Linked DNA regions of Variovorax paradoxus. The main gene of each other region encodes a partner of the protein of the gene in region 2 in a complex. Links are inferred from orthologs where the notes say so. Each region holds a gene or a part of one and is shown on either strand. Other genes may lie near its edges.

Region 1 (6,212 bases), 310 kb from region 2 along the record:
ACGTCAAGCGCATTGCCGGCGACATCAAGCTGGCACGGCCGATGAAGATCGTGATCGATTCGGGCAACGGCATTGCGGGTGCATCGGCCCCTGCCATCTTCCGCGCCATCGGCTGCGAAGTGACCGAGCTGTTCAGCGAAGTCGACGGCGACTTCCCCAACCATCACCCTGACCCCAGCAAGCCCGAGAACCTCAAGGACCTGATGGCCGCACTCGCCACGGGCGACGCCGAACTGGGCCTGGCCTTTGACGGCGACGGCGACCGCCTGGGCATCGTCACCAAGGACGGCCAGAACATCTTCCCCGACCGCCAGATGCAACTCTTTGCACAGGACGTGCTGTCGCGCGTGCCCGGCGGCACCATCATCTACGACGTGAAATGCTCGCAGCGCCTGGCACCGGCCATCGAGGCAGCGGGCGGCGTGCCGATGATCTTCAAGACCGGCCATTCGCTGATCAAGGCGAAGATGAAGGAAATCGATTCGCCGCTGGGCGGCGAGATGAGCGGCCACATCTTCTTCAAGGAGCGCTGGTTCGGCTTCGACGACGGCACCTATGCGGGCTGCCGGCTGCTCGAAATATTGAGCAAGAGCCCGAACGCGAGCGACGTGCTCAACGCACTGCCCACCAGCTTCTCGACGCCCGAACTGAACGTGGCCTGCGCCGAAGGCGAGCCGCACGTGGTGGTCGACAAGCTCGTGAAGGGCGCGAGCTTCGCGGCGCCCGCCAAGGTCTCGACCATCGACGGCTTGCGCGTCGACTGGCCCGATGGCTTCGGCCTGATCCGTGCATCGAACACCACCCCCGTGCTGGTGCTGCGCTTCGAAGGCCAGACCGATGCCGCATTGAAGCGCATCGAAGCCGAGATGCTGGCTTTGTTGAGAACCGTCAAGCCCGACGCCAAACTGGCTGAAGCCTCTCATTGAACTGAGCCCGTGCGTTCCCTGCTGCTTCGCCTCTACGGCGTCTTCACCACCGTCGTGCAACCGCTAGTGCGCCGCAAGCTGCGGCGCCGCGCCGAGGCCGAGCCGGGCTATGGCGTGGCCGTGGAAGAGCGCTTCGGCCACTACGACGAAGCCACCACCGGCCAGGCCCAGTGCTGGGTGCATGCGGTTTCGCTCGGCGAGACGCGCGCGGCCGCCATCCTGATTGCCGAGCTGCGGCGGCAGTACCCGGGCATTCCGATCCTGCTCACGCACGGCACAGCCACCGGCCGCGAAGAAGGCGCCAAGCTGCTCGAACCCGGCGACACGCAGGTCTGGCAGCCGTGGGACACGCCGGGTGCGGTGGCGCGTTTTCTTGACAAGTTCCAGCCCCGCATCGGCGTGCTGATGGAAACCGAGGTCTGGCCCGAGATGGCCGCTGCCTGCGCCGAGCGCCATATTCCGCTGGTGCTGGCCAACGCGCGGCTCAACGAGAAATCGCTGGCCTCGGCCGAACGGCTTGCATGGCTGGCGCGGCCCGCGTACTCGGCCCTGACGGCCGTGTGGGCGCAGACCGAGGCCGATGCGCACCGCCTGGTGTCGCTCGGCGCCAAGGTGGCCGGCATCTACGGCAACCTCAAATTCGACGCCACGCCCGATGCGCGCCAGCTGAACGCGGCCGTGTCGCTGCGCGAGCGCCTGCCCAAGCCGATGGTCGTGCTCGCAAGCTCGCGCGACGGCGAAGAGCGGCTGCTGCTCGAAGTGCTCAAGCGCTTCGGCGCAACCTCGCCCGTGCCGCCCGAGCAGGGCGCGATCCGCTCGATTGCCAAGCGCGTGCACGACGTGCAATGGATGATCGTGCCGCGTCATCCACAACGCTTCGACGAAGTGGCGGCGCTGATCGAGGCCGAGGGCTTTGCCGTCGCGCGCCGGAGCGCGGCGGGCCAGCCGTCAGATGCAGAGATCTGGCTCGGCGATTCGCTGGGCGAAATGGCGCTGTACTACGGCCTCGCCGACGTGGCGCTGCTCGGCGGCAGCTTCGAGCCGCTGGGCGGGCAGAACCTGATCGAGCCGGCGGCCTGCGGTTGCCCGGTGATCATGGGCCCGTCAACCTTCAACTTCGCCGAGGCGGCGCAGTTGTCGCTGGCAGCCGGTGCGTCGCTGCGGGTCGAGGGCATGGAGCAGGCCGTGACGGCCGCGCTGAAGCTGGTCGAGAACCCCGAGCGCCGCGCCACGATGGCGCAGGCCGCGCTGGCGTTCTCTTCATCGAACCGCGGAGCTGCCGAGCGCACCGCGGCCGCTGTGCTGGCGATTGCACAGGCGGCGGAACCGGTGACGGCGGCGGGGGAGCCGCTGGACGAAGAACCAACGCGGGCCGAGCCCACGCTGGACTGACTGCGGCGCGCGCTCAGCGCACCGGCGGGTTCAGGATTACCGGCGGCACGGGCGCTGTCGGCATCGTCGGCGCCGGCGGATTGAACGGCTGCACCGGCACCGGCGGGATCACCGGAATGCTCGGCGGCGTCACGGTTGTCGCAGGCGGCACCGTGGTGCTGCGATCAGGCCCAGTGGCCGAAGGCACGGCAGGCACGCTGCCATTGCTTGCCAGCGTCGCGTTGATCGCATTCATGTCGTCGGTTGTCAGCGTGCCGTTGGCCTGGCGCAGCTTCAGGTTGCCCAGCAGCACGTTGTAGCGCGCCTGCGCCAGGTCGCGTTTGGTCTGGTAGAGCTGGCTCTGCGAGTTCAGCACGTCGATGTTGATGCGCACGCCCACCTGGTAGCCGAGCCGGTTGGCGTCGAGCGCGCTCTGGCTCGATGCCTCGGCCGCTTCCAGCGCCTTCACCTGTCCAGCGCCGGAGACGAGCCCGAGGTAGGCCGCGCGGGTGGCCTGCGCCACGCTGCGGCGGGTGCCGTCGAGCACGCTGCGCGACTGGTCTTCGAGCGCCAGCGTTTCCTTGATGCGGTTTTCGGTGGCGAAGCCGGCGAACAGCGGCAGGTTGAAGGTCACGCCGACCGTGGTTGCGTTGACGCGCGTGCCCACGGTGCTGGTGCTGGTGCCCGTCGGGTTGCGCGTGACGTTGTAGCCCAGGTTGGCGTCGAGCGTGGGCTTGTGGCCGGCCTTGGCCTTGTCCACTTCGAGCCCGGCCACGTCCAGGCCCAATCGGGCCTGCTGGATCGAGGGATGCACCTCGTCGGCCTGCGTAACCCAGGCGTTGATGTCCGCGGGCACGGCGGCGGGCAGCACCACCGGCACCCGCAGCGGCACCGGCACGCTGCCAGGGCGGCCGACCAGCTGGTCGAGCACGATCTTCTTCACCTGCAGGTCGTTCTCGGCCGCGATCTCTTGCGCGATCACCAGGTCGTAGCGGGCCTGTGCCTCGCGCGAGTCGGTGATGGTGGAGGTGCCGACCTCGAAGTTGCGCTTGGCCGACGCCAACTGCTCGGCCACGGCAACCTTTTGCGCGCGCACCAGCGCCAGGCTGTCCTGGCTTGCGAGCACGTCGAAGTACGCCTGGCTCACGCGCACGATCAGGTCTTGTTCGGCAATGGTGAGCACCGCCTGCGCGATGTCGGCCTGGCGCTTGCCCTGCTCGTACGTGGCCCAGTTGGCGGGCCGGTACAGCGGCTGCGTGGCGTTGATGCCGACGTTCTGCGTGTTGAAGTCGCGCGGCGTGGTGGTGCCGCGGCCGGTGCCCGTGAGGGTGTCGATGTCGAGGTCGCTGCGCGTCACGCCGGCCGTGAGCCCCACGGCGGGCAGGATGCCGGCCTTGGCCTGCGCGGCGCGCGCGACGTTGGCCTCGTACTGGGCCCGTGCGCCCTGGTAGGTGGCGTCGTAGCCGCGGGCGGCGTCATAGAGTTCGTTCAGTGTCTGGGCCTGGGTCAGGGCCGGCGATGCGAGCAGGGCTGCGAAGGTGATTGCGAGCGCTGCGGAAAGAGGCGAAAGCCGGGGCCTGGAAGGCATTGAACGTCCTTGAAGAAAGAATCAGTAGCGCGGGACCGAGGGGTCGTGCGAAGACCAGGCGTCGATGCCGCCCGCCACGTTGGCGAGCTGGTCAAAGCCGTTCTGGTTCAAAAAGGCGGCCACGCGCTGGCTGCGCGCGCCGTGATGGCACAGGCATGCGATTCGAAGTTCGGACTGGCCGTTGCTCAGCTCGGCCAGCCGCCCGGGAATCTCGTTCATCGGAATCGCCACCAGGGTGAAGCCCTGGGGCGCGACGCTCGCCGTCTGCAGCTCCCAGGGTTCGCGCACGTCGAGCAGCACGGGGGTGGCGTCGGCGTTCTGGGCGAACCAGGCGGCAAGGTCGGCGGGGCGGACTTGGTCGATCATTCGGTCAACCGCCGGCTCAGAACGAGAAGCGCGAGGGCTCGGGGAAGTTCAGCAGGCGCGGGGCCACGATGTCCCAGGGCTGGATGGTGTCCCACTTGCTTTCGCTCGAGCGGGTGACGAAGTGGGCGCGCATCATCGGCTCTTCGCCCACGATGGCCGAGAGGCGGCCGCCGACCTTGAGCGAACCCAGCAGGTTCTGCGGAATGCGGGCGACCGAGCCGCTGAGCACGATCACGTCGAAGCTCGGGCCGCTGGCCAGGGGCACGGCGCCGTCGGCATTGCGCACTTCGACGTTGGTCACGCCGTTGCGGCGCAGCGTCTCGGCGGCGCGGGCGGCCAGCACGGGGTTGATTTCAAGCGACAGCACCTGGGCGGCGCGGGCACCCAGCAGGGCGGCCATGAAGCCGGAGCCGGTGCCGATTTCGAGCACCGATTCGTGCTTCTGGATGTGCAGGTCTTGCAGCGTGCGGGCCTCGACCTTGGGCGACAGCATGAATTCGCCGGGCACGGAGCCGTCGAGCAGGGGCAGCTCCATGTCGAAGAAGGACAGCGTGCGGTGTTCTTCCGGCACGTAGTCTTCGCGGTGGATTTCGGCCAGCAGTTCGAGGATGTCCGTTTCCAGCACATCCCAGGGGCGGATCTGCTGTTCGATCATGTTGAAGCGCAAGCGCTCGAGGGTGGGGGTGGGGTTCATGGCGTGGTTTTCCTAGTGGGCTCAGGACAAACCTTCAATTTTAGGTGCCGGCGGTGACACCGGCGGCACGCTCGGCCTTCCGGGGTGCGCGCTGAGCCCGTTGATCACCACGTCGGCCTGCACGGCGACGTACTTTTCGGGGTCGAGCGCCGATGCGCCGTCGACGCAGACCATGGCTGAATGCTTCCAGAGCATGAGGAAGACCATGGGCGCCACCACCGAATAGATCGCGTGGTCGATGTCCATCGGCGCGAACTCGCCGCTGTCGATGCCGCGCTTGAAAATGCGCCGCAGCAGCTCGTGGCCGGGCCGGACCACCTCGCGGCGGTAGAACTCCGCCAGTTCGGGAAAGTTGGCGCCCTCGCTCATCATGAGCTTGGTCAGGCCCGAGGCCTGGGTCTTGCCGACGCGCTCCCACCACACGCTCATGCAGTAGCGCAGCATCTCGGCCGTGGTGCCTTCGAAGGCCTCGAACTCGGCATTCCACTCCGTGAAACGGCCGCCGAGGTTTTCCATGACCACGGCCTTGAACAGCTCTTCCTTGCTCGGAAAGTAAAGAAAGAGGGTGCCCTTGGAGACGCCGGCGCGCGCCGCCACTTCCTCGGAACGGGTGGCGGCAAAGCCCTTTTCGACGAACAGATCGAGCGCGGCGGCCAGCAGTTCGCCCGGGCGCGCCTCTTTCCGGCGTTCGCGCTTGGCGTGCACCGGGCAGATCTTTTCGACGAAGGAGCGGGGCGTGGGCATGGTGTTAATGACTCGCGGGTTAGTAATGTAGTGACCGGCATCCGTCACGTCAAGCCGCGACAATATCGGGTTCGTCTTTTTCCAACCTGCCGGAGCAGCACCATGCCTACTTCATCGTCGCCTACCGAAACCATCGTGCTGGGCGGTGGCTGCTTCTGGTGCACCGAGGCGGTGTTCGACCGGGTTCAGGGCGTGCTGGACGTGGAATCGGGCTATTGCAACGGCCAGGTCGTCAATCCGACCTACGAGCAGGTCTGCACCGGCCGAACCGGCCATGCCGAGGTGGTGAAGCTCGAATTCGACCCGGCGCAGATCAGCCTGCGCGAAATCCTCGAAATCTTCTTCGTCGTGCACGACCCGACCACGCTCAACCGCCAAGGCAACGACGCCGGCACCCAATACCGCAGCGGCATCTACTACACCAGCGACGCCCAGAAAGAGGTGGCCGAAGGGGTCATCCGCGAGATCGAGGCCAGCAAGACCTATCACTCGCCCGTCGTCACCGAAGTGGCGAAGCTCGCCA
Region 2 (6,227 bases):
CTTGGTGAGCAGGTTGAAGCAGGTCGTCTTGCCGGCACCGTTCGGACCGATGAGCGCGTGGATGGATCCGCGCACCACCGACAGGTCGACCTTGCTGACCGCCGTGAACCCTTTGAATTCCTTGGTGAGCTGGCGTGTTTCGAGAATGACGTCGCTCATCTCGCGAAGTCGCCCGGGTACGGAAAAAGAATGTCGGTCATGCGGTCCATCTCAATGCGCCACCATCGAGCGCGGACCGATTGTTCGTGGGCCTACCCCGCTTGCATACTGGGGCAAATGCCTATGCTGCAGTGCAACCTGCACGGACCGGCGCACATTCGAATCGGGGACTGTCGTTATGACGACAAAGAAAACTCCGGCGGCATCGGAAACCCCAAGCCGGTGCGCACAGGGGTCTGCGTAGACTGCAGCCAACATGCCGGACTTCCGCTCCCCCGACTTCCTGACCGACCACATCCTGCACACGCTGGCCTTCTACGAGCCGCGCGACCTCGATGCCACGGGCGGCTTCTTTCATTTCTTCAAGGACGACGGCACGGTGTACGACCGGCGTACGCGCCACCTGGTTAGCAGCACACGCTTCGTTTTCAACCACGCAATGGCGTATCGCCGCTTCGGCATTCCCGCGCATCTTGCGGCCGCGCGGCACGGCCTTGCGTTCGTCGAGCATGCGCATCGGCAGCCGGGCGGCGGCTATGCATGGCAGATCGACTGGCACCAGCAGCGCGCCACCGTGCAGGACGGCACCAACCACTGCTACGGCCTTGACTTCGTGCTGCTCGCGCAAGCGCATGCGCTGATGGCCGGCATCGAGGAAGCGCATGCGGGGCTGGAGCACACCTGGCAACTGATGGAACAGAATTTCTGGGAGCCGCGGCACCAGCTCTATGCCGACGAGGCCACGGCCGACTGGCGCATCGGCGCCTATCGCGGGCAGAACGCCAACATGCACGCCTGCGAGGCCCTGATGGCCGCCTTCGAAGCCACGCAGCAGACGCGCTACCTCGACCGCGCGCTGGCTGTGGCCGAATCCGTGACCGGCAAGCAGGCCGCGCTGGCCGACGGGCTGGTCTGGGAACACTACCGCGAAGACTGGTCGGTCGACTGGGACTACAACCGCGGCGACAAGAGCAACATCTTCAGGCCCTGGGGTTTCCAGACAGGCCACCTGACGGAGTGGGCCAAGCTGCTGCTGCAGTTGGAAGGCCATCTCGCCACCAAGGACCGTACGGCCGACTGGATCGTGCCGCGCGCGCGCCATTTCTTCGACACCGCCATGTTCCGCGGCTGGGATGCCGACAACGGCGGGCTGGTCTACGGCTTCGGCCCCGACGGCAAGGTGTGCGACGGCGACAAGTACTTCTGGGTACAGGCCGAGAGCTTCGCGGCGGCCGCCCTGCTCGCGGTGCGCACCGGCGAGGCCAGCTACTGGGACTGGTACGACAGCATCTGGGCCTACAGCTGGGAGCACTTCGTCGACCACCGGCACGGCGCCTGGTACCGCATCCTCACGCCGCAGAACCGGAAGATCAGCGACGAGAAGAGCCCTGCCGGCAAGACCGACTATCACACCATGGGCGCGTGCCACGACGTGCTCAGGGCGCTGCGCAAATAAGAACCCCCAGGCTCCTCGCGGAGGCTGGGGGTGATTGGATCGGCGTGAAGACGATGCGCGGTCAGTGTGCTCCGGCTGCGGCGTCGCCACCGGCGCCGCCCTTCTGCGGCCTTGCCAGCCACACCAGCGGAATCAGCAGCAGGAACAGGATCGCCGACGCGTAGAAGATGTCGTTCGTGGCCAGCATGTAGGCCTGCTGGTCGACGATGCGGTTGATCTGCCCCAGCACCTGGTCGGCGCTGAAGCCGCTGGCGTTGAGCCCGGACATTGCGCTCGTGGCTGCATTGTTGCCCTGGTTGATCGTCTCGGCCAGTTGCGTGTGGTGCAGCGTGGCACGGTTGTCCCACAGCGTGGTGGTGATCGACGTGCCCATTGCACCCGCCGTGATCCGCAGGAAGTTCGACAGCCCCGACGCGGCCGGGATGCGGTCGGGCGTGAGGCCCGACAGCGTGATGGTCACGAGCGGGATGAAGAAGAACGCCATCGCGATGCCCTGGATCACCGTCGGGATGATGATGGTGACGAAGTCGGCCTGCGTATTGAAGTTCGACCGCATCCACAGCACCAGTGCGAACACCAGGAACGAGAAGGTCGCGTAGCGGCGCGGATCGATCTTGGCCACCGTGAGCCCCACCACCGGCGAGAAGAAGATCGCCAGCAGCCCCACGGGCGCCATGATCATTCCCGCCTGCGTGGCGGTGTAGCCCATCCACTGTTGCAGCCACAGCGGCAGCAGCACCACGTTGCCGAAGAACAGGCCGTAGGCCACGGCCGTTGCCACGGCGCCCGACCAGAAGTTGCGGCGCTTGAACAGCGACAGGTCGACCACCGGGTGCTTGTCGGTCAGCTCCCAGATCAGGAAGAACGCGAAGCCGACCACGGCCACCACCGCCATCGTGACGATCTGCGGCGAATGGAACCAGTCGAGCTCCTTGCCCTTGTCGAGCATGAGCTGCATCGAGCCCACCCACAGCACCAGCAGCGCAAGGCCGATGGCGTCGATCGGCACCTTGTGCGTGGTGCTCTCGCGCTTGCGGTACAGCGCCCAGGTAATGGCCGCCGCGACGATGCCCACGGGGATGTTGATGTAGAAGATCCACGGCCACGAGATGTTGTCGGTGATCCAGCCGCCCAGCAGCGGCCCCATCACCGGCGCGACCAGCGTGGTCATCGACCACATGGCCATCGCAAGGCCTGCCTTGGCGCGCGGATAGCTCGACAGCAGCAGCGTCTGCGACAGCGGGATCATCGGGCCCGCAACGAAGCCCTGCAGCGCGCGAAAGGCGATGAGCGTCGTCATGTTCGGCGCCAGGCCGCACAGCAGCGAGGCGACCATGAACAGGATCACGCTGGCCATGAACAGGCGCACCTGTCCGAAGCGCTGCGTCATGAAGCCCGTGAGCGGCACCGCGATGGCGTTGGCCACCGCGAAGCTGGTGATGACCCAGGTGCCTTGCGTGGTGCTCACGCCCAGGTCGCCCGAGATGGCGGGCAGCGACACGTTCGCGATCGACGAATCGAGCACGTTCATGAAGGTTGCCGCAGACAGCGCTACCGTGCCCCAGACGCGGGCTGCGCCTTCGAGCGGTGGATGCGCAACGTAAGCAGGAGCAGCGGTGGCCATTGCGGTCGCGCGAACTGTTTGCCTGAGTTACCCGAGGGAAGCGCGGGCGATCAGCCCGGCTGCCCCTGCACTGCCACCGATGCCGCGGCGGGTGCGCTCGACGGTGCCGCCGAGCCCTTCGACGGCGCGGTGGCCGTGGCCGGTGCGCTGCGGCCGAGGTTGGCCGCGACGATGCGGTCGACTTCGGCGTCGGCGCCGCGGTCGAGCTGGCTGTAGACCTGCGTCTGTGTCAGCGCGGTGGCGCGCGGCGCGTCGGCGAGCATCTTGCCGCTCTTGGACGAGATGTCGACTTCGGCGTCCATCGACAGGCCGATGCGCAGCGGGTTGGCCTTGAGCTGCTCGGGGTCGAGCGCGATGCGCACGGGCACGCGCTGCACCACCTTGATCCAGTTGCCGGTGGCGTTCTGCGCGGGCAGCAGCGCGAACGCACTGCCGGTGCCAACGCCCAGGCCCGCGACCTTGCCGGTGTATTCGACCTTCTTGCCGTACACGTCGGCCGTGAGCTTCACGGGCTGGTCGATACGGATGTTGCGCAGCTGCACTTCCTTGAAGTTGGCGTCGACCCACAGCTGGTTGAGCGGCACGATCGACATCATCGGCGTGCCGGCCGCCACGCGCTGGCCGAGCTGCACGGTGCGCTTGGCGACGTAGCCGTCGACCGGTGCGGGCATGGCCACACGCTGGGTGGCGAGGTAGGCCTCGCGCACCTTGGCGGCTGCGGCCAGCACGCTCGGGTGCTGGGCCACGCTGGTGCCGTCGGTCAGCGACTGGTTGCTGACCAGAGCTTCCTTCGCGGCGACCACGCCGGCCTGCGCAGCGGCGAGTGCGCTCTTGGCGGTATCGAGCTGCGTCTCGGCGTGGTTGAGTTCTTCCTTCGACACGGCGCCGTTGCCTGACAGCGCGCGGCGGCGCTGCAGGTCGTCCTGCGCCTTGGCGATGTCGCTCTGCGCCTTGACGATGTCGGACTGGCGCAGCGTGACCTGCGCGGCCAGCGAGCCGTTGTTGGCGTACAGCGTGCGCACCTGGCGCACAGCCTGCGCGAGCGCGGCTTCGGCCTGTTCGAGCGATACCTTGGCGTCGGCCGGGTCGAGCTGCACCAGCGGCTGGCCGGCCTTCACGAAGTCGGTGTCATCGGCGCCGATGGCCATCACGGTGCCGCCGATCTGCGGCGTGATCTGAATCACGTTGCCCTGCACGTAGGCGTTGTCGGTGTCCTCGTAGTGGCTGGCAACCAGCCATTCGTAGAGGCCCCAGCCGCCGCCGACGACGATCACCACCGCGGCAAGCGCGGTGAGTGCGCGGCGGCGCTTGCCGTTGCCGGCGGGCGCCTCGGGGGCTGCAGGAGCTGCAGCTGCAGCGGGCGTCGGAGTGTTGTTGTCGCTCATGATGAAGTTCTTTCCGAAGACGAGGGAGTCGGGTCAGTTCTGGTCGGTTCTTGTTCAGTTCACTGCGGCCGCAGGGGCCGAAGCGGTGGCCGTGGCCGGGGGCTGCCAGCCGCCGCCCAGTGCGCGCGCCAGGCCCACCTGCGTGTCGAGCGCGCGGGCGGCGAGGTCGACGGCCAGCCGGCGCTGCGCCAGCACGGAGGTTTCTGCGGTCAGCACGTTGAGGTAGTTGCCGAGGCCCGCGCGGTAGCGCTGCACGGCGATGTCGTAGGCGCCTTCGGCAGCGGTCTGCGCGGCGCGTTGTTCGGTTTGCTGGCGCGTGATCGACTGCGCGCTCGTGACCTGGTCGGCCGCGTCGCGCACCGCGTCGAGCACGGTGGCGTTGTAGCTTTCGATGGCCACGTCGAGGTCGGCCGACTTGCCGCGCAGGTTGGCGCGCAGCTTGCCGCCTTCGAAGATCGGCAGGCTGATGGCCGGGCCCACGCCCCACTGCTCGCTGCCCGACTTCAGCAGCTTGCCGAAGCCCAGGCTCTGGAAGCCGACGAAGGCCGTGAGGTTCACGTTGGGATAGAAGAGCGTCTTGGCGTTGGCCACGTCGCTCGTGGCGGCCTCGACGCGCCAGCGCGCGGCGGCGATGTCGGCGCGGCGGCCGAGCAGGTCGGCCGGAATGCTGCCCTGCAGTGCCATCGGCTTGACGCCGGCCAGCACCGGCGGCTTGAGGGATGCCGACACGTTCGGCTGGCCGACGAGCGCGTCGAGCGCGTGCTGCTGCAGCGCGATCTGCTCGTTGAGCGATTCGATCTGCTGGCGTGCCTCGGGCAGGCCGCCTTCGCTCTGGCGCAGTTCGAGGCGGGTGTCGAGACCGGCGGACACGCGGTCGCGCACGAGCTTGAGCGTTTCGTCGCGCTGCGCCAGCGTGCGCTGGGCCACGGTGAGTTGGTCGTTCAGGCGCGCCCATTGAAAGTAGCTGCGTGCCACGTTGCTCGCAAGCAGCACGCGGGCGGCGTCCGCGTCGGCGGCCGCGGCATTCGCCGAGCCGATGGCAGCGTCGAGCGCGGTGCGGTTCTTGCCGAAGAAGTCGAGCTCCCAGCTTGCGCCGAGCTGCAGCAGGCCGATGTTCTGCGTGGAGCCGCCCAGCGGTGCCGGGTAGATGTAGTTGCTGTTGAACTTCTGGCGATCCAGGTCGAGCTCGGCGTTGACCTTCGGCTTGAGGGCCGAGCCGGCGATGTCGGCGGAGGCCTGCGCGCGCGCGAGGCGGGCTTGGGCGACCTGCAGGTTGGGGTTGCCGGCCACAGCCTGGTCGATCAGCGAATTGAGCTGCGTGTCGCCGAAGGCGAGCCACCATTGGCTGTCGAGGCGGGACACAGGCGCCGCGGCGCTGTCGGGCGCGATGCCCAGCGACGAAGCGTCGCGCAGCTTGGCCTGCGAGCCGATGCCGGCCATGTCGGCACAGCCGGCAAGTGCGACCACGAGCAATGCTGCGGCCACGACGGGGGTGCGACGCACAGCGCGCACGGCGAGGGAATCAGTCATTTTTATCTCCACGGGCCGCGAGAGCCTGGGCGTTGTCGAGGATGCGGCGCAAGTAACCCTTGAGCTGCTCCCA

What was found.
Region 1: the proteins of NWF24_RS20675 (region 2) and NWF24_RS22210 are in contact, whole or in part, in a cryo-EM structure (PDB 8ZAL), measured with the Escherichia coli proteins. The link is inferred for Variovorax paradoxus from one-to-one orthologs.

The regions. Positions count from the first base shown.
Region 1 is NZ_CP102931.1:4,685,723-4,691,934, reverse strand. The notes cover bases 1,609-4,436. They hold NWF24_RS22210 (TolC family outer membrane protein), read right to left. Parts: upstream 3,886-4,436; coding sequence 2,332-3,885; downstream 1,609-2,331. Other genes in these bases: NWF24_RS22200 (protein-L-isoaspartate O-methyltransferase family protein), read right to left, coding at 4,268-4,436; NWF24_RS22205 (rhodanese-like domain-containing protein), read right to left, coding at 3,907-4,251; NWF24_RS22215 (3-deoxy-D-manno-octulosonic acid transferase), read left to right, coding at 1,609-2,318. Outside these bases: NWF24_RS22220 (phosphomannomutase/phosphoglucomutase), read left to right, coding at 1-926; more of NWF24_RS22215, read left to right, coding at 936-1,608; more of NWF24_RS22200, read right to left, coding at 4,437-4,945; NWF24_RS22195 (TetR/AcrR family transcriptional regulator), read right to left, coding at 4,967-5,689; peptide-methionine (S)-S-oxide reductase MsrA, read left to right, coding at 5,792-6,212. UniProt on the Escherichia coli protein: Outer membrane channel, which is required for the function of several efflux systems such as AcrAB-TolC, AcrEF-TolC, EmrAB-TolC and MacAB-TolC. These systems are involved in export of antibiotics and other toxic compounds from the cell.
Region 2 is NZ_CP102931.1:4,376,625-4,382,851, forward strand. The notes cover bases 2,458-5,300. They hold NWF24_RS20675 (HlyD family secretion protein), read right to left. Parts: upstream 4,625-5,300; coding sequence 3,290-4,624; downstream 2,458-3,289. Other genes in these bases: NWF24_RS20680 (efflux transporter outer membrane subunit), read right to left, coding at 4,679-5,300. In the rest of the region: NWF24_RS20660 (ABC transporter ATP-binding protein), read right to left, coding at 1-159; NWF24_RS20665 (AGE family epimerase/isomerase), read left to right, coding at 416-1,615; more of NWF24_RS20680, read right to left, coding at 5,301-6,154; NWF24_RS20685 (MarR family winged helix-turn-helix transcriptional regulator), read right to left, coding at 6,147-6,227. UniProt on the Escherichia coli protein: Part of the tripartite efflux system EmrAB-TolC, which confers resistance to antibiotics such as CCCP, FCCP, 2,4-dinitrophenol and nalidixic acid. EmrA is a drug-binding protein that provides a physical link between EmrB and TolC.